DNA from 3 places in the Aquiflexum sp. genome. Region 1 is predicted to be linked to each of the others. Evidence: riboswitches for the same ligand, from Rfam matches in the RefSeq annotation. Region 1 holds a riboswitch; each other region holds the start of a gene.

Region 1 (8,420 bases):
TAGACACAGTAAGCTGTTTGCGTCGAATTCAGGGCTCAACAGGCCCGAAATCAACAAAACTTATGAAGCTTTCTATCCTGTAGTGGATAAAAATATACCTGTGATGTTTGTGGTTTCCAACGACCTAGAAATCAGAAGAGCAATTTCTTTACAAAAAGAAAATGGTTTCAGGCTTATTTTGCTAGGCGTACACGATGTTGAGAAAGTGACCAATGAAATCAAGGCTGTAAATGCACAGGTTTTACTTCACCTCAATTTGCCTGAGGATAAAGTAACCAAAGCCAAAATGGAGGAACTATCTGAAGAAATGCAGGCAAGAACCAAAAGAGTTCAGGAAGCTTATCAAAACACACTGAAGCAGGCAGCATTTTTGGAAGCCGCGGGGATTCCATTCGGCTTTACAACTATAAGCGCAAAAAGCGGAGACACATTCAAAAATCTACGCCTAATGGCCGAAAACGGATTGACAGAAAATACTGCATTGGCAGCACTTACGATCAACCCGGCAAATATCTTAGGGATCCAAAAATTTGCAGGGACTTTGGAAAAAGGAAAGTTAGCCAATATGGTAATCCTAAGTGGCCCTTTGTTAAACGAAGACACTCAGGTCAAGCATGTGGTGGCAGATGGGTTTATGTTTGATTATGAAATCAAACCCAAGAAAAACGGCAATGGGGAAAAAAGCGGTTCTAATGGGACTGTAGAAATAGATGGATTTTGGGAATATACTTCTGATACTCCAGCTGGAAGTTCTTCAGGTACCTTGGAAATAAAAAAAGAGGGGAATTCCTATATAGGTTCAATAAGCTACGATAATCCCGCAGGGGGAGGAAAAACCAGCTCGGAAATGAAAAACATCAGTCTTTCAGGTTCCAGTCTTACCTTTTCATTTGATGTAGCTGCTGGTGGAATGGCTTTGGTAGTCAATGTCAGCGGAGAAGTAGAAGGGGACCGAATCACAGGAAACCTATCGTTGTCAGAATATGGAAGCTTTCCGATGAATGCCATCAAGAAACCCAAATTATTTTAATCGCTAATCGCCAGAAATCATGAAAAAGATAATCTATATCATAGCAGCTATAATGGTGATGGGTTGGAATCCGGTAAATTCACAAACCCAGAAAGGTTCGTTATTGATCAAAAACGCCACTGTCCTTACCATTACACAAGGTGTTTTGGAAGATACAGATGTACTAGTGGAGAATGGCATCATCAAAAAAATAGGAAAGGGACTTACTGCACAGAATATCCCGACTATTGATGCAAAAGGAAAATACCTCATGCCGGGAATCATTGATGCCCACTCCCATGTGGCCTTGGATGCGGTCAACGAAGGAACTGCCCCAATTACTTCGGAAGTAAGAATGGCAGATGTCATAGACCCCTACGATATCGGCTTATACAGGGCTCTCGCAGGAGGCGTGACTGTTTCACATGCCATGCATGGTTCGGCCAATGCCATTGGAGGACAAAACATTACGCTCAAACACAGGTACGGATCCGGTATTCCGGATGACCTGATCATGAAAGATGCGGCAAGAACCATAAAATTTGCCTTAGGGGAAAATCCTACAAGAGTTCATGGCAGGGGAAATGGCATACAGCCAAGATCAAGAATGGGTGTTGAAGCGGTAATCAGAAATGGCTTCAATGATGCCATTCAATACAAAAAGTCTTGGGAGGCCTATAATACTGCGATGAAAGTAAAAGGGGCAACACCCGTTCCCCCAGCATATAACGAACGACTCCAAACTCTTGCGGAAATTCTGGATGGCAAAATCATCATCCATTGCCATTCTTACAGGGCTGATGAAATCTATATGCTGATCAATGTCTGTAGAGAATTTGGCATCACCAAAATTGTTTTCTCCCATGTCAATGAAGGTTTTAAAGTTGCTCCAGAATTGGCTGCTTACACTATGGGTGCATCTGTTTTTGCCGATTGGTGGGCATACAAATTTGAGGTCTATTATTCTACTGCATACAATGCAGCCATCCTTACACAAAACGGTGTCATAACTTCTATCAACTCAGATTCAGGAGAACTGATCCGTCACCTATACCACGAAGCAGGAAAAGCACAGCGTTATGGAGAATTGACGGATGAGCAGACTTTGGCACTCATCACCATCAATCCTGCCAAACAGCTTGGCATAGCTGATAAAGTGGGGTCAATCGAAGAAGGAAAACAGGCAGACCTGGTCATTTTCAATGAACATCCACTGTCTGTTTATGCTATCCCACAGATGACTTTTGTGGATGGTGTCAAATATTTTGACATCAATGAGGATCCTAATGACATGCGTTTGAGGGTAGCGGCAACGGAATCCATAGAGCCTATATTCTTAAAAGAACATGATCACAAGTGTATGCACGGGGTAGATTTCTTCTTTACGAACTTTGGTAGAAGCTTATTCGACCACGAACACTAAAATCTAAATGGAAGATCAAAACATACTGAAGATGAAGAAGATAAATCAGATCATATTTACAGTCGCTTTATTGGTTTTACCATTATTGGCCAATGCCCAGTTTGATGGAGAATTTATAAAGCCAAGAAATGGGAGGTTCTTATTACAAAACGCAACCATAGTCACTGTAACCAAAGGAAATATTGAAAACGGAAGCGTCCTCATTTCCAATGGAAAAATTGAGGCTGTCGGAAAAAATATTCCGGCAGGAGATGCAGAAGTAATTGATTGTACCGGACATTTTATATATCCGGGGATGTTTGATGGCGGTAGCAGGCTTGGATTGGTAGAGGTCAATTCTGTACCTGAAACACAGGATTACGTCGAAATTGGTCAGGTAACGCCAAACATGCAGGCGATAGTGGCTGTAAACCCAAACTCTGTGGCTATTCCTGTGACAAGAGTGAGTGGAGTCACTACCACCTTGGCCACTCCATCTGGAGGGCTTTTCCCGGGTACTGCCGCTTTGATCAACCTCAACGGATATACAGCGGATCAGATGTATGCGGGATTCAAAGGAGTCGTACTCAATTTTCCTTCCTCAGCTCGTCGAAGCACTTGGGATAGAAGAAGTGATGAGGACATCAAAAAAGAAGCTGAAAAAGCTGAAAAAACCCTGAATGAAATTTGGGAAAGAGCGGTCACCTTCCATCAGCTGAAGCAAGCCAATGCTGAACTAGATTATTATCCTGAGATGGAGCAATTGGCGAAAGTGGTAGCGGGAGAATTACCCTTGCTCGTGGAAGTAAATGCTGCCACTGATATTAACCTAGCAATTGACTGGATCCAATCCAAAAATGTGAAAGCCATCCTTACAGGAGTAGGTGAAGGCTGGAGGGTTGCTGATAAAATCGCTGCTTCCAAAATTCCAGTGATCACAGGACCTATGCTTTCTATCCCTACCAGAAATTCGGACAGGTTTGATGCGGCCTATACCAATCCAGGTAAAATGGCCAAAGCAGGTGTAAAAGTTGTCATCCGGTCAAATGATGCTGAGAATACAAGAAACCTGCCTTTTAATGCCGGTTTTGCGGCTGCTTATGGAATGGGCAAAGAAGAAGCATTAAAAGCTGTCACCATCAATGCAGCAGAGGTCTTCGGAGTTGCTGACCGAATGGGTTCAATCGAACAGGGAAAGGACGCCACTTTATTTGTCTCTACGGGAGATCCTTTCGAAACCAAAACCCAAATTCGACATGTATTCATCGATGGATATAGAGTGCCGATGAGCAACAGACATATCAAACTTTATCAGGAGTTTTTACAACGGTCTCCGGGACTTAAAGAAAATTGATTTAAGCCAAAAATAAACCGTAGCATAAAAAGCTACGGTTTATTTTTTTGAGAATTTTGCTAAAATACCAAACATCTTATGGGAGGATTTCCGTAAGAGTTAAATCATAAACCATAAAAAAAACAAGATGATAGTAAGCACAACACCAAGTTTGGAGGGATATAAAATTACTGCCTACCTCGGCATAGTTTCGGGAGAAACCATAATTGGGGCCAATGTTTTCAAAGACTTTTTTGCCAGTATCACAGACATTGTCGGTGGCAGGGCGGGTGCCTATGAACAGGTATTGCGGGAAGCAAAAGCCACTGCAATGTCTGAAATGGAAATGCAGGCAAGGGCCTTTGGTGCAACAGCAATTGTCGGAATCGACTTAGACTATGAGACCATCAGAGACGGAATGCTCATGGTGACGGCAGCGGGTACTGCCGTCAAAATTGAAAAAGTCTTTTAATTCACTATTTCAATTTTCCCTGAGCTCACCTCGCCTCGGATTGTGTAAGCGGATCCGTTATTGATCACCAAGTTTCCTGAAGCTTGGCTATCGCCTACCCTTACAGATCCAGAGCCTGAGCTAATGTTAAAATTGAAGTCCCTCAAATCATTTAATGTCTGGATATAAATATTTCCGGATGAGGCTTTAAGAGAAGTTTCTGCGCTTAATCCTGTTTCTGTGGCAAACAACTGACCGGATGACAAAGTAGCTTTTCCTAAAGCCTTTACTTTTGACAACTCTATCTTTCCTGAACTGATGGTTAAATTTGCCATCCCATTTACATCTGAAAGTTTAATTTGACCGCTTGAACTTTCTGCACTGACATTGCCATCTACACGTACCAATTCAATATTTCCTGAGGATAAAGAAGCCTCCACTTTTCCGGCAATATCCTCCGCATAAATATTACCCGAGGAAGAATTCAATGAAGTTTGGGTGGAGTTGATGTTTTTGGCATAAATCTCTCCTGAGCTTACAAGTAACTTTGTCTCTGAACTGACCACATCTTTGGCAGTGACTTTGCCAGAACTCGCCTCAAGTTCTAACAGCATGGCTTTTGGCCCAGTCAACCTGATATAACCCTCATTTTTGAGGTTGCCGGAAATTCCCCCATTTTTTTTGACTTCAATCTTCAATTTGGTATCATCAATGACATTGTAAACAATTTCATACCTTTTGCCAGAATTAGATTTTAGCAAGGCCGATAAGGAAACTTCCTGCTGTCCTGTTTGCCCCTCATAGGAAACATCAAGAAACGCTCCCTCAACTTCCACAGAGGTAATGCCGCTGAAGTCTTGGTTGATTTCCGAAACGGTACCCAGGTCATTGTCCAAACAAGAATTGAGACTTACAAGGGCCAAAAACCCCAAAACGCTCATATAAACTCTGGATTTCAAATTAATAGTGTTCATGATAATTAGATTTATTTGTTGGTTTGATTTAGTTTTTTTCCAAACTCTCCAGAAAATTCCCAAAATCCCATTTTTAAATTGATGGTCATTATTAGATGGAAACATTCATAACATTTTGTCCTTTCACCTATGACAACCAAACCCTGAGGTACCCCTATTCGGAATTAAAAAAAAATTCAAGTACTAGGAAATCTTCCCGCAATAATTGAGGTCAATAAAAATACAAGCACATTATCCCTATGAAACAAATTGAAAAATAATTTCATAGATATTTTGCAATTCACAGCGCAGGGGTATTAATTTGCATTATCCTTTCACTTTTTGTGTAAGGATTTATAAAGAAGAGGTAAGAGACAGGCCCAGCGACCCTCTGGCAACCAGGAAAATCCAAGGTGCCAAATCCTGCCAGGTAAAATTCTTTCCTGGAAATATAAATTCTTAACGTCATGATTATCCCTTCTTTCACACTTCCTTTCTTTAAAGAATCTTTAAATGCATTTTTGATAAAAAATTTATATGCCTTTTGGTATGCATTGATAATTTTTTTCTTTTACTAAATCAAAAGGTTTAAATTTAATCCTGTATAAATCTATAATTTTTAACCACAACATAAACCAAAGATACCATGTCAAACTATCGCTTCGAAACTTTACAATTGCATGCCGGGCAGGTTCCTGATCCTACCACCAATTCCCGCGCGGTGCCTATTTACCAGACGACATCCTATGTGTTCAATTCCGCTGAACACGGGGCCAATCTTTTTGCCCTAAAAGAATTCGGGAATATTTACACCAGGATTATGAATCCTACTACGGATGTTTTTGAGCAACGCATCGCTGCCTTGGAAGGTGGAGTGGCCGCATTGGCGACTGCTTCAGGACAGGCTGCACAGTTTTTAGCCCTGAACAACATCTTACAGACTGGAGAAAATTTCGTTTCCACCTCTTTCCTATACGGAGGTACTTACAACCAATTCAAAGTCGCATTCAAAAGAATCGGGATTGAAGCCCGTTTTGCCAAGGGAAATGACCCAAAAGAATTTGAAAAACTGATTGACGACAAAACCAAAGCCATTTACCTGGAAACAATCGGAAACCCTGAATTCAACATCCCTGATTTTGAAGCCATCGCCGCCATGGCAAAGAAACATGACCTTCCTGTCATAGTGGACAATACCTTTGGTGCCGGCGGCTATTTGTTTCAGCCATTGAAGCACGGTGCAAACATCGTCACCGCTTCCGCCACCAAATGGATCGGTGGTCACGGCACTTCGATCGGTGGCGTAATCATCGATGGAGGAAATTACAATTGGGGCAACGGAAAATACCCTCAATTCACCGAGCCATCCGAAGGTTATCACGGGATGAAATTTTGGGAAATATTCGGAGAAAACAATCCTTTGGGACTTCCTAATATGGCCTTTATCATCAGGGCAAGAACCGAAGGTCTAAGAGATTTTGGACCGGCACTCAGTCCGTTCAACTCCTTCTTATTATTGCAGGGTCTTGAAACTTTGTCTCTTAGGGTACAAAGGACTGTAGACAATGCAATCGCCATTGCCCAATGGCTGGAAGCTCATCCAAAAGTACAGAAGGTAAATTATCCGGGTTTGAAATCCTCTCCTTACCATGAACTTGCCAAGAAATACCTGAGAAACGGATTTGGTGGGGTTTTGAGTTTTGAATTGAAAGGAGATAAGGAAAGCACCTCCAACTTCATCAATAACCTCAAGCTCATCTCCCATCTTGCCAATGTCGGCGATGCCAAGACCTTGATCATCCAACCTGCTGCAACTACCCATCAGCAGTTGAGTGAGTCAGAACAGGCCGCTGCAGGGGTCACTCCTACTCTTTTGAGGATTTCATTGGGAATAGAGCATATTGAGGATATCAAAGCAGATTTAGAGCAAGCTTTTAACAGTTAAATAATTAAAGGCAAATTAGCCTGAATAGAATTCCAAAAGTAGAGTAATGAATGTAGCAAGCAACTACCTGATTATTGATATGGCGCAAGAAACCTACACGCATGAGGGCGTATTTGACTTGGAGTCCGGAGAGTCTCTTCCCGGATTCCAACTGGCATATACCACCCAAGGACGTCTGACCACAGCCAAAGACAATGTCATCTGGGTTATCCATGCGCTCACCGGTGATGCCAAAGTTCAGGAATGGTGGAATGGAATGGTTGGAGAAGATAAGTTTTACGATCCAAGCAAATACTTCATCGTCTGTGCCAATCTCTTGGGTTCTTGCTACGGGTCAAGCAGTCCGCTTTCAGAAAATTCCGTGACCGGAAAACCATTTTACTACGATTTCCCAAATCTCAGCACAAGAGATATGGCGAGGTCATTGGATCACCTCAGAGAATATCTTGGAATCAATACCATCAATACCGTCATTGGAGGTTCGCTAGGTGGACAGGTTGCTATTGAGTGGGCTTATCTTCTTCAAAATCAGGTCAAAAACACCATCATCCTCGCTTCCAATGCCAAGACTTCTCCTTGGACCATAGGCTTCAATGAAACCCAAAGGATGGCGATCGAATCCGATTGTACATGGGGAGAAAACCATCCCGATGCCGGAAAAAAAGGAATGGAAGCTGCAAGGGCGATTGCCATGCTTTCCTACAGGCATCCCGAAGATTTTGCACTGAAGCAAAGCGATACGGAAGAAAAACTTGACAACTTCCGAATCTCTTCCTATCTCAGATACCAAGGTCAAAAGCTCGGAAACAGGTTCAACGCATTCTCTTATTGGGTGCTAAGCAAAGCTATGGACAGTCATGACCTCGGACGCGGTCGCGGGGGAACAGAAAAAGTTTTGAAACAAATACCCTCCAAAGTATTGGCAATCGGTGTGGACAGGGATTTATTGTTTCTCAAGGAAGAATCCCAATTTATCTCCAGTCACGTCCCAAAAGGAACATATAGAGAAATCCAATCTCCTTATGGGCATGATGCCTTTCTCATTGAATACGGGCAGTTGCAGTATATCCTCAAGGGATTCTATCTGGAAAATAATGGGTAATTAGTTTTAGTAAAAATAAAACAAAGATGAAAAAAGCTGGACTTCGTGATGAGGAACAGCTTTTTTTCTTTGCACCAATTATGAATTCAAAATCAAACATTAGGGAAGTATATGGCAACTCCTAACAATTCTGTTGAATCATTGGTCAAAATGTTTTAGATTCTATCATGAAATATACCCAAATCAAGGAAACCTGTCTGTATGTCACGGACTTGGATCTGGCGG
Region 2 (13,869 bases), on a different contig from region 1:
TTGAGTTTATTTTTGAAGATTTAAACACTTTGGAGAGGCTTTTGGGAAGCCTGAAATCCAATGAGGGAATCACCAAACAAATGCAACTCAAGCTAAGGACAGGAGTAGTGGACCCCTATGAAGTCTCAGTTCAGCAATTTTTAAATGATGATCAGGAGAAAATCGGTTATTCTTTTGTGATCAGAAACCTATCCCTTCAAGTCAGGCAGGAAGCTATTGCAAGAAAAGCCCAAATGATTGTAGAAAACAGTCCTGCTGTATTGTTTACTGTTGATCCGAATGAAAATTTCAGAATCCTTTATATTACCGAAAATATCAGGCAGTTTGGATATAATTCTTCCAAACTGGTAAACTCGAAAACGAGTATTCTTGATTTGATTCACCCGGATGATGTGATCAGGCTTTTGGATTACCATTATGCCAGAGAAAATGAAAACGGTATCCCGGCTTTTTCAGGAGAATACAGAATCAGAAAGGGAGATGGTTCATATAGATGGGTAGAAGATAGAACCCGGGAAGTGTATGATTCGGAGGGCCGAATTTTTGTCCATGAAGGAATCTTACAGGATATTACAGAGAGGAAATATAATAGGGAAGAAATCCTCAGAAGTCAGGAGAGGTATCGGGTTTTGGCTTCCAATATTCCCGGGACAAGTATATTTTTGATTGATAGGGATCTGAGGTATATAGTAGCTCAAGGCACAAATTTTGCGGATTGGGGAATGACGGCAAAGGATTTTGAAGGAAAGACCTTGGCAGAAGTCCATCCTGGCAATCTCAACGAAATCCAACCAATTGTTACCCGGGCATTGCTCAAAAATGAGATTATCCAAAAGCATCTCGTTTTCCGTCGACGGGTATATGAGATCACAGTGCGTCCCATTATGTATGGGGGAGAGATTGAATATGCACTCGGGATATTGAGAGATATCAATGAGGAGCATCAGGCAAAAGAAAGTCTGAGAAAGAATGAAGAAAAATACAGAAAACTTGTAGAGGAATCCACAGAGATCATTTTCTCCTTGGATTTAGATATGACCTTGACATACATATCGCCTAATGTCAAGCAATTCCTTGGCTATCCTTCAGAAGAAGTGATGCGGCGGAGGTTGGTTGATTTTCTACATCCTGATGACCTTTCTGCGTTTGCAGAAAGAAGTAAATCCGAGCCGAATTTTTTTAAAGAAAACCAATATCTCGAATTCCGGCTAAGGCACCTTGCCGGAGATTATCGGGTATTCAGTTCCAACGGGAAGTTGGTAACTGATGAGGAAGGGAAAAAAATGTACTATACCGGAATTGCAAGAGATATCACCAAACTTAAAGAAGCCCAAAAGGAACTTTTCCACGCCAAAGAAAGGGCAGAACAGGCATCTACAATCAAGTCTCAGTTTCTGTCCATAATGAGTCATGAAATCAGGACTCCAATGAATGCAGTAATTGGGATGGCGCACCTTTTGATTGAGGATGAGCCCCGACCGGATCAGCTTGAAAACCTGAAAACCTTGCAGTTTTCGGCTGAGAACCTGTTAGGTTTGATCAATGATATTTTGGATTACAGCAAAATTGATTCAGGGAAAGTTGAGCTTGAAAAAGTCAATTTTGAATTGAATAATGTTTTCAATAGAATCCTTCACTCTTATTCCTACCAAGCAAGGGAAAAAGCCCTAAATGTTATATTTGAAACTGATCCATCTTTACCACAAAACCTAATTGGCGATCCGGTGAGATTGGGTCAAATAGTCAATAATTTGGTTTCTAACGCCATAAAATTTACTGAAAAAGGTTTTATAAAAATCAAGTTGACAAATGAGAAGGAGGATGAAAGAAAAATTACTATCCGGTTTGATTTTGAGGATTCCGGTATAGGAATTTCCAAAGACAAGCTAGACCTGGTATTTGAAGCATTTACTCAGGCAAGCGCAGCCACAACAAGAAAATATGGTGGAACAGGCCTTGGACTCGCCATTGTCAAAAGATTGGTGCAATTATTTGGAGCCGAGATCAAAGCCTATCAGAGGGAAGAAGGAGGAACCAGATTTACTTTTATTGCAACATTTGAAAAACCCTATGCTAAAGCCATCCTTACAGACAAAAGTCATTCTGATGGATTACAATTCCTTCAAGAAGCCAGTGTCTTGGTGGCAGAAGACAACCTGGTAAACCAGATCATGATCAAGAAATTTCTAAATAAGTGGGGAGTAAAGAATGTGGTAATGGCCAATGACGGAAATGAGGCGATTGAAGCATACATGAAGCAGAATTTTAATTTGATATTGCTTGACCTTCAGATGCCTGAAATGGATGGGTTCCAAGTGGCTGAGTTGATTAGAAATATGAAAGATGAAAAAAAGAGGAATGTTCCAATAATTGCACTGACAGCTTCTTCGTTGATTGAAGTTAAAGACCAATTGGATAAAGTGGGAATGGATGATTATATCAGCAAACCGTTTAACCCCGATAATCTTTATACCAAAATACTCAAATACCTTAAGCCATAAATTTGAAAAAAGGAGCTAGCGATTATCTCTTTCATTATAATTTTGAAGTCAAACAAAATGGTATGAGGCTTTTCTTAGTACTTCTACTTTTATTTTCTTTTGGATTTCATTCTTTTTCCCAGATTCAGAAGTCCAATAGGACTACGATGTATATGACATTTGGAAAAACCGGCGCCAACCTCAGGGAGTTTAACCAGATGTTGGCAAATAAGGGGCTTTCTCCGATGAGGAACAGCTATTCCAATCTAACTTTTGGTTATATCACCAGATTCAATGACTTTATACTTGGTTTGGAACTACTACAAAACAGCGGGCCAAAATCAAATTTTGACGGATACCAGATCGATTACCATACCACGAGATTTAATCTAAATGTGGGGTTTGCATTTACTGAAGAAGGAAATTTCCAATTGATCCATTACATGTCGGTAGGTACAGGATTTTTAAATTTCCAGATGCTTCAAGAGAATCCTGAACAAGACCTTGAGGGATTTTTTCAGAATCCTGAACATGGTTTTATACTTAGGGATGGCAATCTCCATAAAGGTACACTGAACATGACAGGATTTCTTACCGAAATTGGGTTTCAGATGAGCTACGACATACCTATTCCTGGAAGGGAGGAAGCGATTGAGCTTTTGGCAAGGTTTGGCTATTCCTTTAGTCCATTTGAGGATTCCTGGAAACTAAACGGAATCAGGTTTAACAGTACCCAAAGTGGTGCTTTCATAAGGTTGGGAGCTGGGGTTACAATTCCCGATCACAATTTCTTTTACAAAGATGCTGCAATAGGTGCCCATTTGATTTATGGATTTCATTTTACAAAGCCGGATAAGTTCAATGCAGTCTTAGAACAGAATGGACTTGCTCCTTTTAAAGGAAGACCAAACAATATTGGATTGAAAGTTATGGGGGAAAGCAAGGGATTACTATATGGGTTTGATTTTTACAACCTTGGACTTTCAGAAGAGGCAAACGAATCAAAAAGCCATACCCTAAACAGCCTAAGGGTATATGGAAATGTAGGGATGAAATTTTTTGAAAGGAAAAACCTCGAACTGGGAGGGACGGGTGGTATAGGGTATGGCAATATCCGCTACAGCCTGCTAGACAATGCCAAACCTGATTTTCCCCGTTTGTTTGAAGAACCTTTACATGATGCGTTTTTGAGAAAAGGAGGACTGATGGCTAAGCCTGAGGTTTTTGTTGCATATGGAATACCTATTTCTCCAAACCATTCTTCCAAGTTGATGTTTGGAATTAACGGCGGATATGAAATCCCTTTGGCCAATTACAAACTACTTGACTTGCCAATGTCAGGATATATGTCTAATCCCTACTTCCAGCTAAGTGTAGGGATCAAGCATTAATTGTCTTCGATCTCTACTATCAATTCCACTTCTACGGCGATGTTCATCGGCAATGCATTCATACCCACAGCAGATCTGGCATGTTTCCCTTTTTCTCCAAATACTTCTACCATCAAATCAGAAAATCCATTGATGACCTGTGGCTGTTGGGTAAAATCCGGGCCACAGTTGACCATTCCCAATACTTTTACCACCCGTTTGACTTTGTTTAAATCGCCTAATTCCGCTTTTAGTACAGCCAATTGGTTAATCGCAACCATACGGGCAGCTTCTTTTCCCTCCTCAATGGTCAAATCCTGACCTACCTTTCCGGTTATATAAGAGCCATCGGGAAGGCCGGGTCCCTTTCCGGCAAGGAAAAGCAGGTTACCGGTTCTGACCGCATTGACATAATTGGCTACCGGCGAACTTGCTTCAGGCAGGACAATCCCCAAGTCTTTGAGCTTTTGTTCGGCGTCCCAAGTATCCTCGGAAATTTTTTGGGTTTGAGATTCAGGAGTGCTACAGGAAAAGGTGAAAAGCAAAAACATAAAAGATAAAGCAAAAGAAATGGATCTGGTGTGAAGGTTTTCAAATTTCATAAGACAGAATTGATGGAATTTTAGAGGTTAAACTTTTTTCATGGAATCGTTTCTGATTTCACAGATATAAGAAATATATACCTATTCTATTAAAGAATCTCTATAAAAAACCACAAAATTCAATTTTTGCATTTAAATTTGAATTGCTTATCGAGAAAGACTGAGGGAAAGGCCCTATGAAGTCTTGGCAACCTGATTTTACAAGGTGCTAATTCCTATTCCGGAAAAGCCGGAAGAAGATGAGCGGAAGAATGAATTCTTTTTTCCGGTTCTTGCTCGCATAAGTTTTTGATACACCATATTCATGAACAGAACCGATTTATTACTCTCTCTAGCCAAGAATAAAATCCTTATCCTCGACGGTGCCATGGGTACCATGATTCAGCGTTTTAAGCTGACTGAGGAGGATTTCCGGACCCCCGAACTTGCCAGCCATCCCAAACCGCTTAAAGGCAACAATGACCTGCTCTCGCTTTCGAGACCTGATGTCATCAAATCTATCCATGCGGCCTATTTGGAAGCAGGAGCTGATATTATTGAGACCAATACTTTTAGTGGAACTTCTATTGCACAGGAAGATTATGGATTGCAGTATTTGGCTTATGAGATCAATTTCCAGTCCGCCAAAATTGCACGCGAAGTAGCAGATGAATCCACCGCCAAGAACCCGTCCAAACCGAGGTTTGTGGCAGGTGCTTTGGGCCCTACAAATAAAACAGCTTCCCTATCTCCTGATGTCAATGATCCGGGATATCGTGCCATTACCTTTGACCAATTGTCTGATGCCTATAAAGAACAGGTGAGGGGACTGTTGGATGGTGGTTCCGATATTCTTTTGGTGGAAACAATCTTTGACACTCTCAATGCAAAAGCTGCTCTTTTTGCAATACAAGAGGTTTTCGAAGAAAGAAATATCCCTTTGAATCCTGAAGAAGGAGGCATTCCCATCATGATTTCGGGAACCATCACAGATGCTTCAGGACGTACACTCTCAGGACAAACTACAGAAGCGTTTTTGATTTCTGTATCCCATGTTCCTTTGTTCAGTGTAGGGTTGAATTGTGCTTTGGGCGCAAAAGAACTTAGGCCTTACCTTAAAGTCTTGGCTGAAAATGCACCCTTCCTTGTTTCTGCGTATCCAAATGCCGGTTTGCCCAACGAATTTGGCCAATACGATCAGGGTGCAAATGAAATGGCGGGACAGATAGAAGACTTTTTGAAAGAAGGCCATGTGAATATTTTGGGAGGATGCTGCGGCACCACACCGGAGCATATTGCGGCCATAGCGAAAATAGCGGAGAAATATGCTCCGAGAAAAATAGAATTTGTAAACGCAGGAGATGAGTAAAATCAAAAAACACCAGGCAATGAAGTTGTCAGGATTGGAGCCTTTGGTTTTCACTCCTGAGATCAACTTTGTCAACGTCGGTGAAAGAACAAATATCACCGGATCAAAGAAATTTGCAAGACTGATCCTCAACGGCCAATATGATGAAGCTCTTGAAATCGCATTGGATCAGGTAAGAGGAGGAGCGCAGGTATTGGATGTCTGCATGGATGAAGGCATGCTAGATGGTGTGGCTGCTATGAAAAAATTCCTTAACCTCATCGCTTCAGAGCCTGAAATCAGTAGGATTCCGATCATGATTGACAGTTCCCGCTGGGAAATAATCCTTGCCGGATTGAAATGTATCCAAGGTAAAGGAATAGTCAATTCTATTAGTTTGAAGAACGGGGAAGCCGAATTTATCCATCAGGCAAAAACCATCAAAAAATTCGGAGCGGCGGTAGTCGTTATGGCTTTTGATGAAAAAGGTCAGGCCGATACTTATCAGAGAAGAATTGATATATGTAAAAGAAGCTACGATATTCTTGTAAATATCGTCAGGTTCAATCCTCAGGATATCATTTTTGATCCGAATATTTTCCCTGTAGCCACAGGAATGGATGAGCATAGAAAAAATGCCCTAGACTTTTTTCACGCTACGCAATGGATCAAACAGAACCTTCCGGGAGCCAAAGTCAGTGGAGGTGTGAGTAATGTCAGTTTTTCTTTCAGAGGCAATGATCCTGTGAGAGAAGCGATGCATGCTGCATTTCTCTACCATGCCATACAGCACGGAATGGATATGGGAATTGTCAATCCAACCATGCTTGAAGTGTATGATGATATTCCCAAGGACCTACTTCAAAAAGTGGAAGATGTGCTTTTTGATAGGACAGAAGATGCCACTGAGCAATTGCTTTCATTTGCGGAAACAGTAAAAGCTTCCGGAAAAAAAGAAATTGTAAACGAAGCATGGAGAGAGTTTCCTGTTGAAAAAAGGATAGAACACGCATTGGTCAAAGGCATCATTGACTTTGTCATTGAAGATACTGAAGAAGCAAGATTGAAATACCAGAACCCGCTCAAGGTCATCGAAGGTCCTTTGATGGATGGGATGAATGTGGTTGGTGATTTATTTGGAGAGGGCAAAATGTTCCTTCCCCAAGTGGTCAAATCTGCGAGGGTGATGAAAAAAGCTGTTGCTTACCTAGAGCCATTCATGCCCAAAGTCGGAGATTTGGATTACAATGCCGAACAAAGTAGCATCAAGAAAATCCTCTTGGCCACCGTCAAGGGAGACGTACATGATATTGGAAAAAATATTGTCGGTGTAGTATTGGCCTGCAACAGTTATCAGATCATTGACCTTGGTGTGATGGTAGATGCTCAGAAAATCATCGATGAGGCCATCAAAAACAAGGTGGACATCATAGGACTGAGCGGCTTGATTACGCCTTCATTGGATGAAATGGTCTATGTCGCTTCCGAAATGGAGCGTCAGGGACTTCAGATTCCATTGTTGATAGGGGGAGCGACGACTTCTAGAATCCATACTGCTGTTAAAATCGATCCAGCTTATAGCGGCATAGTCATCCATGTGACTGATGCTTCCAAGTCTGTTCCGATAGCAGGTGAATCTATCAGTGAGGAAACCAAAGCAGCATACCACAAGCAGATCAAAGAAACTTACCAACAACTTCGTATCGAGCATGAGGCCAAACAACAGGTGAAACAACTTGTCTCCTATGAGGAAGCCAAAGCCAATCCAGTTTATATCGATTGGGTAAATTATGAACCTGTTGTTCCGGCTAAATTGGGAGAAACGGTTTTTCAAGACCTTGATTTGTCTTTGCTGAGAAAATATATTGATTGGACCCCGTTTTTCTCTACTTGGATGCTTACAGGAAGGTATCCCAAAATCTTTGAAGATGAAGTAGTCGGCCATGAAGCCAAAAAACTTTATGATGAAGCCAACAAGATGCTTGATCAGATAATCGCTGAAAAATGGTTACAAGCCAAGGCAGTCGTGAATTTATTTCCTGTCCATAGAAATCAAGATGACGTCATAGTTGTTATGAATGGGAAGGAATCCGAATTTGGGTTTCATTTTTTGCGTCAGCAAGGCAAGAAAGGAAAAGGAGTGCCCAACAGGTCTTTGGCAGATTATATACATCCTGAAAAAACAGATTTTATGGGAGGATTCGCAGTCACTGCAGGTTGGGGAATTGAATCCAAACTGGAAGAATTTCAAAAAAACCACGACGACTACCATGACATCATGCTGAAAGCTTTGGCGGATAGGTTGGCAGAAGCGGGAGCGGAATACCTGCATGAGTTGGTCAGAAAAGAACTTTGGGGATATGCCAAATCTGAAATATTGGAAAATGAAGCTTTGATCAAAGAAGAATACCTAGGAATCCGCCCGGCACCCGGCTATCCTGCATGCCCTGAACATTCTGAAAAAAGAACGCTTTTCAATTTGCTACAGGTAGAAAAATCCGTCGGGATTACTTTGACTGATAGCTTCGCCATGTATCCCACCTCGTCTGTTAGCGGGTTTTACTTCGGCCATCCAGAAAGTAAATATTTTGGATTGGGCAAAATAGGGGAGGACCAAGTGGAAGATTACGCCAAACGAAAAGGCGTCAGTAAAGCGCAGTCAGAACGCTGGTTATCACCGAATTTAGCTTATTCACCATCATTACAAGTCCAAGAAAAGTAGAAATGAAAATTACAGAATATATAGCGCAGGCGGAGAAAACCTTGTTCTCCTTTGAAATTCTTCCTCCATTGAAAGGTCAAAGCCTGAAAGATTTGTTGGTGGGGATTGAGCCATTGATGGAATTTAAGCCACCATTTGTGGATGTGACTTACCATAGGGAAGAATTCATATTTAAAAAACATCCCAATGGCCTTTTGGAGAAAGTGAGCACCAAAAAGCGTCCCGGTACTGTCGGGATCTGTGCTGCATTGATGAATAGATTCCATGTTGAGGCGGTTCCTCATTTGCTATGTGGAGGTTTTTCCAAAGAAGAAACTGAAAATGCGCTCATTGACCTGAATTTTATCGGGGTGCAAAATGTCTTGGCTTTACGTGGCGATGCCCCAAAAAATGAAGGAAGCTTCAAGCCCGAACCCAATGGGCATGAGTTTACAAAAGATTTGATCAAGCAGATCATAGGAATGAACCATGGGAAATACCTACATGAAGAAACTGAAACAGGTTTCCATACTGATTTTTGTGTGGGAGTCGGTGGCTATCCCGAAAAGCATTTTGAGGCCCCAAATATGAAATTTGATTTGAAGTACTTGAAAGACAAAATAGATGCCGGTGCTGAATACATCGTCACTCAAATGTTTTTCGACAACCAGAAATTTTTTGATTTTGTAAAGAATGTAAGGGCTTTGGGGATCACCGTTCCCATCATTCCGGGATTGAAGCCCATCACAACTTTGGGTCAAATCAGTATGCTTCCAAGGACGTTCTTCTTGGATATGCCTGATGCCTTGATGGATGAACTCGAAAAGTGCAAGACCAATGCAGATGTAAAAGAAGTAGGCATCGAATGGGCTATCTATCAAAGCAAAGAGTTGGTTGCCAACGGTGTTGAGGTATTGCATTATTACACCATGAGTAAAGCAGATGCCACTTATAAAATAGCCAAAGAAGTCTTTTAAGGGATTTCGTTACATTAGAGCAATGATCAAATTGGTGGAATGTCCCCGCGATGCCATGCAGGGCAGAGCGGAATTCATAGATACTGCGATTAAAGCTGCTTTTATCAACCAACTGCTGCAAGTTGGGTTTGATACCATTGACTTCGGGAGTTTCGTAAGTCCGAAAGCCATTCCCCAAATGAGGGATACTGCTGAAGTTTTAGAGCAATTGGATCTGTTTGGGACGAAATCCAAGCTCCTTGCTATTGTCGCCAACGTAAGGGGGGCAGAAGATGCATGTCATTTTGAGGAAATCGATTTTCTCGGTTTTCCCCTATCTCTTTCAGAGACATTTCAGCAACGTAATACCAATAAGTCAATTTCTGAAGCTTTGGAGGCAATAGAGAATATTCAAAACCTCTCTGAGATCAAAGGTAAAACTTTGGTTACCTACCTCAGCATGGGTTTTGGAAATCCTTATAATGATCCCTATTCCCCGGAATTGGTGGCAGATTTTGTGAGAAATTTAGATGACATGGGCATCAAAATCATTTCTTTTGCAGATACTGTCGGTACTGCACAGCCTGAACTGATTTCAGAATTGTTTACTGTCAATTCACAATCCTACCCTAAAATAGAATTTGGAATGCATTTACATACGCATCCTGATAACCTTGAACCCAAAATCATGGCTGCACTGAAGGCGGGCTGCTTCAGGTTTGACAGTGCGATGCTGGGCTTCGGGGGATGCCCGATGGCCAAAGATGATCTAGTAGGAAATGTTGCTACAGAATCATTGATAAGGATTTTGGAACAGGAAGGCTATGAATTGGATCTCAATCGGATGGAATTCGGTGAGGCGATGAAGCTTGCCAATGTGGTGTTCCATTGAGATGACTTTTGTTTTTTAGGATAGATCAATCAGATATTCGACATTTTTTTATGAGTAAAATTTCCAAAAAAGCTTACCAGACCAGATTCTACAGACGGATCCACAAATGGATAAGTATATTCTTTGTGTTTTTTCTTGTGGTTATTGGTGTCACAGCTATTCTTTTGGCTTGGAAAAAAGAATGGGGACTTATACCCAAAACCCAAAGTACAAAAGTTGAAAATCCTTCCAATTGGATTCCTTTGGAAAAAATGATGGAGATAGGAAAGACTTTTGCAAGAGACAGTCTCCAAAAAAGTGATCTGATAGATAGGGTAGATGTCAGACCGGAAAAGGGAATAGCAAAGATTGTATTCAAGAGACATTTTACCGAAATCCAAGTGGATGGCTTTTCGGGTGAAATACTCTCCGTCAGCCAAAGAAATTCTGACATGATAGAAAAAATCCATGATGGAAGCATTTTCGATTTTTTGCTAGAATCAGATTCAGAAATTTCCAAAATCACCTACAGCACTTTGACTTCCTTGGTTTTGCTGTTGCTTTGTTTTACGGGTTTTTTCCTTTGGTATTTACCAAAAATGATCAAAAATTTAAAAAACCGACCTTTACCCTAAATCATTCAAATTGTCACCATAGCTTTCTATATTTGTTTAAGGCTGTAAGGTTATGAATCAGGATGACTTTGACTTTTGGAAATTTTTTGCTGGCATAGGCATTTTCCTTTGGGGGATCTTTCAATTGGAGACCGCAATCAAGGAAATCGGTGGTAACTCGCTGAAACATTTGATGCATAGGTTTACCGGGTCTGCCTGGAAGGGAGTTTTGACAGGAACTTTTGTGACTGCAATTTTACAGAGCAGTTCCCTTGTGACTTTGATGGTATTGGCTTTTTTGGGAGCAGGTGTGCTGAATCTAAAAAATGCACTTGGAGTGGTTTTGGGTGCAAATTTAGGAACTACCGCCACCGCATGGATTGTAGCTACTTTGGGCTTCAAATTAAGTGTAGAGGCATTTTCCCTTCCGTTTTTAGGCTTTGGCAGTTTTCTTTTTCTTTTCTTCAAAGGCAGGCCTTACCTCAAGAACTTTGGAGCAATTTCTATCGGATTCGGACTGCTTTTTTTGGGACTTGATTTTATGAAAACCTCCATAGAGGAAGTCACGGGAGGAATGGATATGGATCGGTTCCAAGGTTTCGGTACTTGGCTGTATCTAATTGTAGGTTTGGTGATTACCGCAGTTATGCAGTCAAGTTCGGCGGCAATAGTCATTGTATTGAGCACCATGAATGCCGGGATGATTGGACTGACAGAAGGTGCTGCGATGGTAATCGGGGCCAATATCGGAACCACTGTTACCCTTGGAATCGGATCTTTGGGAGGAACAGCTGATAAAAAGCGCTTGGCTTTCTCTCATTTTCTGTTCAATGTAGTTACCGGGATCTTGGTATTTCTTTTCCTTAATTCTGTTCTTCGTTTTACTATGACCATATTTTCGGTCAAGGACCCTTTAATGGAGTTGGTTCTCTTCAATACATTCCTCAATGTTATAGGGATTATCATATTTTATCCGTTTATCAATCCATTGGAAAAATTTCTCAAAAAACTTTTCAAGAAAGATGAGCCTCAGGGATTGTCCAAGTATATCAAAAACGTCAGTACCAAAGTCCCTTCTGTGGCCTTGGAAGCTTTGGAAAAAGAAATATTATTGGCTTATGATAGTACAGTCAATTTCATTTTAAATGTTTTGGAAAACGGAGAATTGAAAGAAAATGGCATGTCTATATGGCGTAAAATCCTTTACCAGCCCATGAACCTCCTTGAAGAATATAGCCGGATCAAGAGCCTCGAGGATGAAATCACCAAATACCATATTCTTCTACAAGAAGAATTCTTAAGCGAAAAGGAAGCACAAAAACTGACTTCCCTGATGTTGGCCTTGAGGACAATGGTCTTTGCCGCCAAAGACATCAAAGATGTCATGCACAATATCAGAGATATGGAAGATGAAGAAGACCGTCTCGTAGTAGCGCTTCATGGCAAAATTAAAGCCTATGTGATTGCTTTTATTGAAAAAATGGAGGCCTATAAGAAGTTAGATACCATTCCTGAAAATGAACCCAATTGGGTCAATGAAAATTCAAAACAATACAAAATCTGGATTTCCGAATTGTATGAAGATCTGAAGTCCAAAAATCTTGAATTTCCCATCTCAACACTCAACAATGTCATCAAACAGGTAATTAGCGGACTGGATAACTTAGGCAGTTCCGTAATCCATTGGAAGCACCAAAAAAAGGAAGTTATTGACGTCAGTCCTTGATAAAAAACAAACCTTTGAAAAAAGGTTTCAAAGGTTTGAAGGAACAAAAACAAAGTTGGTGGTCAATATGGTTACTCCACCTTAACACTCAATACTGCGATTTCTGACTTGTAAATGACCGTATCAGTCACCCCGACTTGATAAGTCGCCATTCCTTTTCTATTGCCTGAAACAATTCCAATAAAGCCGATTTTGCGACTTTTTGAAAATTCTACAATCCCGTTTTCAGGTTCTGCATGACAATATACATGCTTATGTATCACTAAGTCTTCAAATCCTTTGGCATAGGCATCCATCCTGGATTCGGCAATTTCTGAATTGACAAAATGGGATGGGGTATTGACATACAGGAAATGGACAGCGGTCTGAAAATCTTTCATTACCGCCTTCATTTTGGTGAATGCCGGCCTTGAGTCTTCATTAAACATAGATGCAAAAACCATTTTTCTGAGGTCATTTCCATCCAAAGTGTTTTTGACTGCCATTACAGGACAATCCGCATTTCTCAACACATGTTGGAGGGTGGACCCAATAAATTTACCTTCTTGATATCCTGCACCATATGCTCCGATTACAATCAAATTTGCTTTTTGTTTTTGGGCAATCTTTACTATTTCATGCTGTGGAACACCAATCTCTACTATAGATTCCACGGGGACTCCATGGAGTTTGTGATCCATGATAAAGGCTTTCAATTTGTCTTTTGCCTCTGCTTCCATATCGAGAACTTCACTGTTTTTTGCTTTTTGTTCATTGGAAAGGAAATTCCAATCCAATAATGTACTTACAACATTGACACATGAAATACTGCTTTCAGCCTTTTGTGCAATTTTCAAGGCACTCAAAAAGGCAAATTCAGAGTAGGAGGAAAAGTCGATGGGAACGATTATTCTTTTCATGGTTATCGGATTTTTGGTTGCTAATTCAATAAAGGTGTGGAATTAATAGGAAAATTTCTATGATCAAAATCATGTGAGGGTCTGATTATATTCCTATTTAAGTATTTGTAAGTGAGGTAGATTTGATAAATCAAATTTCGAAATCATGAAAGCATTGCACAATAAATCAATAATTATTACGGGCGGAGCAGGAGGTATCGGTAAGGCCACGGCACGTATGTTTCTTGATGAAGGTGGTAAGAATGTCCTTTTAGTCGATATCAATCAAAAGGCATTGGAGGAAGCAAAAAAAGAATTAGACCATGAAGGGGTCGAAACTTTCG
Region 3 (4,633 bases), on a different contig from region 1:
GAAATTCTCCTTTGGCATATCTAAACCATGCATTTGCAGGCAAAAAAATTGCCATGACAACCACCAACGGTACATTGGCTATAGAAAAAACCAAAATTGATGCCAACCTAGTTTTACTAGGTGCATTTGTGAATCTAAAAGCCACGGCAAAATATCTCATTGGTCAGACTGAGGATGTTTTGATACTTTGTGCAGGTTGGAAGGGGAAATTCAATTTGGAAGATTCATTGTATGCAGGTGCTTTGGTAAGTAGTTTACATCCGAACTTCGATACAGACTGTGACTCAGCGATTGCTTTGAAAAGTCTCTATGAAAGCAATTCCCATAGGCTTCAGATATTTTTAGGTCAAGCTTCCCATGCCAAAAGATTGCAAAACCATAATATAGAGGCTGATATTGATTTTTGTCTCTCCATTGACATGTATGATATTGTTGGAATCCTATCAGGTGAAGAACTTATTGCTAAACATTCATAAGGCAACAAAAACCGAATTAAATTCTAATAATTACAGGCTTCATTCAGAAAGCAATCAATTTTACATACCTTTGCAGCATAGAAAATCCCTAATTTTAAATAGAAAATCAAGCCAAGCACCATGTCTGAGGTTAAACTATTCTCCGGAACCAATAGCATTCAACTAGCAGAAAAAATTGCCAAACATTACGGAAAACGTCTCGGAGACCTTACCCTCTCCAAATTCAGTGATGGAGAGTTGTCACCAAGTTACAATGAGTCCATTAGAGGCTGTACTGTATTTTTGATTCAGACGACCAATCCCACTGCAGACAACCTCTTGGAATTATGCCTGATGATAGATGCCGCCAAAAGGGCGAGTGCTTATAAGGTATGTGCGGTGATTCCTTATTATGGTTATGCGAGACAAGACAGGAAAGACAGGCCCCGTGTTTCTATTGCGGCAAAGCTAATTGCCAATATGCTTACCTCGGCAGGTGCAGACAGGATTATGACCTGTGACCTGCATGCAGGACAAATTCAAGGTTTTTTTGATATTCCTTTGGATCATTTAAATGGATCAGCTATTTTTGTGCCCTATTTGGAAAGGCTGGCCTTGGACAATATGATTTTTGCAGCTCCTGATGTAGGAGGCGTTGCGAGAGCAAGAGCATATGCCAAGCATTTCGAAGTAGAAATGGTCGTCTGTGACAAGCACAGGAAAAGGGCCAATGAAATCGCGTCCATGCAAGTGATTGGAGAAGTGGAAGGGAAAGATGTCATCTTAGTAGATGACTTGGTAGATACCGCAGGTACACTTTGCAAAGCTGCCCAGATTCTCATGGAAAAAGGAGCCATCTCGGTAAGGGCTATTGCAACTCATGGAGTTTTGTCGGGAAACGCCTATCAAAACATCGAAAATTCTGTCTTAAAAGAGTTGGTTATCACTGATACTATCCCTGTGAAGCAGGCTTCTTCGAAAATTAGGGTTCTTACTGTTTCTGATCTCTTTGCGAAAGCAATCCATGCAGTTACAGGAAACACTTCAATCAGTGCATTATTTATTTAGGATTACTTAATCAATTATATACAAACAAATTAAAAAATTTATGAAATCATTAGAGATTATAGGGTTTAAAAGAGCAAATCTCGAGAGTGGAGAATTGAATCAGATCCGTGAAGAAGGTAATGTACCTTGTGTTGTTTACGGTCCTGTCATCAAAGAACAAATCCACTTTTATTCTCCCGCCATCCTATTCAGAGACCTTGTTTACACACCTGATGTGCACATGGTTGACTTGAATATCGAAGGCATCAAAATGAAAGCTGTATTGAAAGACACACAATTCCATCCCGTAAGTGATGTACTTATACATGCTGACTTCTTGGCTTTTAGCCCTGATAGACCTATCAAATTTGAAATCCCTGTGGAGATTGTAGGAACTGCTCCCGGAGTTCAAAAAGGTGGTAAATTGGAATTCAAAACAAGGAAAATTGCTGTAAAGGGACTTGCTGCCAACCTTCCTGACAAAATCAGAGTTGACGTATCTAAACTTGACCTTGGAAAATCAGTAAAAGTGGGCGAAATTAAAGCAGAAGGATTTGACATCTTGACAAGTCCAAATGTATCGATCATCTCTATTGGAATCCCAAGAGCGTTGAGAGGTAAAAAAGCTGAATAATTCCGCTTCTTAATATCAATAATTCAAATCCTGCTTAGTCCTTAAGCAGGATTTTTTATTTTTGCTCAGCAATACAAAATAAGAATTGATGAAATACCTGATTGTTGGACTTGGGAATATAGGTCCTGAATATGAATTGACCCGACACAATGTGGGTTTTTTGACTGTAGACCGACTCGCCGACAAACAAGGCGTATCTTGGAAAAGCGACCGACTAGCTTTCAGCACCAACTTCAAATACAAAAGCAGGCAGATATATCTGATCAAACCAACCACTTACATGAATCTCAGTGGAAAGTCAGTGAATTATTGGATTAAGGAATTGGGTATTCCCAAAGAAAACATCATGGTCATTGTAGATGACGTGGCTTTGCCTTTTGGTAAATTGAGGATGCGCGGAAAAGGCTCTTCAGCAGGCCACAATGGATTGAAAAATATTGAAGAACTCACAGGAGGACAGGAATATCCGAGGTTGAGGTTTGGGATCGGTGACGATTTCCCAAAAGGAAGACAAATAGAATATGTCCTCGGCAGGTGGTCTCAGCAGGAAATCGATGAACTTCCGATTTTCATGGACAAAGCCATTGATATGGTTCTGAGTTTTTGCACTGTTGGGATCAACATGACGATGACTCAGTTTAATGATTAATTAGACATGAGATTTGAGACGTGAGACAACAAATCTTACCCAAATCCAGTATCCAGTATCTATAAATATCTATTTCAATCTTATTTCAACTTTATTTCTATCATATTTCCATTGAATTTCTACTTTATATCAGCCTTATTTCAATAGTATTTCTCTTCAATAAAAAAGTATTATGGAATAATCTTTTGAAATCAACTTTTTGGAAACTTACTTTGTGTACACTTCAGGCAAAGATTTATAAAGAAGAGGCAAGAGAACAGGCTCGCTGACCCTCTGGCAACCATCCCGACACATCGCGAAAGGTGCCAAAACCTGCCCAACTAATGGGACCTATAAATTAGACATTATGCAATTTCAGATTACCCTTCATTTATCGGAAACATTCGAAAAAATTAAGTACGAAGTACCAAGTACGAAGTACGAAGAAATACCACCGGTCTCGATCTCTATAAATTTTTTTAGTTGGGTGATAAATGCTTATATGAATTTTCTCAGGGCTTTTTCCCATTCTGTCTTTAAGCAAACCCATGTTTCCTTATTAAAAAAAATCTCTAACCTATTAACCAATAACTAAATACCATTCCCATGTCTCATTTCGAAACTGACGCCATCCGAATAAGTGCTTCCAAATCAAGCCAAAGGGAGCATTCCTCCCCTATTTACCTGACTTCTAGTTTTACTTTTGACTCTGCTGAGGAAGCCAGACAGATGTTTGCCGAAGAAATCGAAGGAAATATTTACTCAAGGTATTCAAATCCTAATTCTTCTGATCTGATTCAAAAAGTTTGTGCAGCTGAGGGTACAGAATCCGGAATTGCGACCTCCTCCGGAATGGCTGCCATGTTTGGAAGTATTGCATCCCTTTTGCAGCAAGGAGACCATATATTGGCTTCTCGCTCTCTTTTCGGTTCTACTCATCAATTGCTTACACGCATATTTCCAAAATGGGGAATTACTTCCACTTACGGAGATATTTCGGATTTTCAACATTGGGACAAACTTGTGCAGCCCAACACCAAGATGCTGTTTATAGAAACACCCTCAAATCCGGGATTGGAAATCATAGATTTGGAATGGGCGGGGAAATTTGCCGCTACCCACAATCTAATCTTAGTAGTGGACAATTGCTTTGCGACTCCATATCTTCAGCAACCTGCAAAATGGGGAGCTCATATCGTCACCCATTCCGCGACCAAATATATTGATGGACAGGGCCGGGTTTTGGGTGGATTGATTTTGGGCAAAAAAGAACTGATCAAGGAAGTAGAGTTTTTTACCCGGCATACCGGACCTTCGATCTCCCCTTTTAACGCATGGATTTTGTCAAAAAGCATGGAAACCTTGGCAGTCAGGATGGATAGGCATTGTGAAAATGCATTGAAAGTGGCTACCTATTTTGAAGGAAACAAAGAGATTGACTTTGTTAAATATCCTTTCCTCCCCTCCCATCCACAATTTGATCTTGCCAAAAAGCAGATGAAACAAGGGGGAGGCATCATTACCCTGACCTTGAAAGGAGGATTGGCAAGGGTACAGAAATTCATTGATTCCCTTCAGATGATCTCTATCACTCCAAACCTCGGAGACAGCCGCAGCATCATCACCCATCCGGCTTCTACCACGCATAGCAAACTCTCGGTGGAAGAAAGAGCTAAAGTTGGGATTTCGGATGGATTGGTGAGGTTGTCTATTGGTTTGGAGCATCATGAAGATATCATCAAAGACGTGGAAAATGCTTTGAACCATTCAAGATAAATTGTTTCAAAATTTCTTTTTTGAACTCCAAAAAGCACAAAAAAACTATTCATTTGTGTCTTTTGGAGTTTTTGGTACTTTTTGATTTTGGAA

The links. A riboswitch is a leader RNA that binds a small molecule or an ion and turns the genes downstream of it on or off. The one in region 1 is predicted to bind S-adenosylmethionine.
Region 2: linked by a shared signal. The riboswitch ahead of ACZFYI_RS05625 (homocysteine S-methyltransferase family protein) and the one ahead of ACZFYI_RS10400 (O-acetylhomoserine aminocarboxypropyltransferase/cysteine synthase family protein) in region 1 are both predicted to bind S-adenosylmethionine.
Region 3: linked by a shared signal. The riboswitch ahead of ACZFYI_RS15695 (trans-sulfuration enzyme family protein) and the one ahead of ACZFYI_RS10400 (O-acetylhomoserine aminocarboxypropyltransferase/cysteine synthase family protein) in region 1 are both predicted to bind S-adenosylmethionine.

The regions. Positions count from the first base shown of each region.
Region 1 is NZ_CDSBKL010000147.1:583-9,002, forward strand. Features, by position in the region: partial or broken gene ACZFYI_RS10375 (amidohydrolase family protein) at 1-1,030, shown strand, start outside; gene ACZFYI_RS10380 (amidohydrolase family protein) at 1,050-2,432, shown strand; gene ACZFYI_RS10385 (amidohydrolase family protein) at 2,464-3,765, shown strand; gene ACZFYI_RS10390 (YbjQ family protein) at 3,893-4,216, shown strand; gene ACZFYI_RS10395 (DUF4097 family beta strand repeat-containing protein) at 4,213-5,169, opposite strand; SAM riboswitch class I at 5,500-5,606, shown strand; gene ACZFYI_RS10400 (O-acetylhomoserine aminocarboxypropyltransferase/cysteine synthase family protein) at 5,795-7,093, shown strand; gene ACZFYI_RS10405 (homoserine O-acetyltransferase family protein) at 7,140-8,195, shown strand; partial or broken gene ACZFYI_RS10410 (VOC family protein) at 8,363-8,420, shown strand, end outside.
Region 2 is NZ_CDSBKL010000056.1:2,001-15,869, forward strand. Features, by position in the region: gene ACZFYI_RS05610 (PAS domain S-box protein) at 1-2,501, shown strand, start outside; gene ACZFYI_RS05615 (hypothetical protein) at 2,564-3,871, shown strand; gene ACZFYI_RS05620 (RidA family protein) at 3,868-4,452, opposite strand; SAM riboswitch class I at 4,597-4,698, shown strand; gene ACZFYI_RS05625 (homocysteine S-methyltransferase family protein) at 4,757-5,800, shown strand; gene metH (methionine synthase) at 5,793-8,501, shown strand; gene metF (methylenetetrahydrofolate reductase [NAD(P)H]) at 8,504-9,457, shown strand; gene ACZFYI_RS05640 (hydroxymethylglutaryl-CoA lyase) at 9,480-10,328, shown strand; gene ACZFYI_RS05645 (PepSY domain-containing protein) at 10,379-10,942, shown strand; gene ACZFYI_RS05650 (Na/Pi cotransporter family protein) at 10,995-12,647, shown strand; gene ACZFYI_RS05655 (universal stress protein) at 12,719-13,546, opposite strand; partial or broken gene ACZFYI_RS05660 (SDR family NAD(P)-dependent oxidoreductase) at 13,692-13,869, shown strand, end outside.
Region 3 is NZ_CDSBKL010000318.1:289-4,921, forward strand. Features, by position in the region: gene ACZFYI_RS15675 (2-phosphosulfolactate phosphatase) at 1-476, shown strand, start outside; gene ACZFYI_RS15680 (ribose-phosphate pyrophosphokinase) at 597-1,523, shown strand; gene ACZFYI_RS15685 (50S ribosomal protein L25/general stress protein Ctc) at 1,564-2,136, shown strand; gene pth (aminoacyl-tRNA hydrolase) at 2,225-2,785, shown strand; SAM riboswitch class I at 3,018-3,124, shown strand; gene ACZFYI_RS15695 (trans-sulfuration enzyme family protein) at 3,371-4,540, shown strand.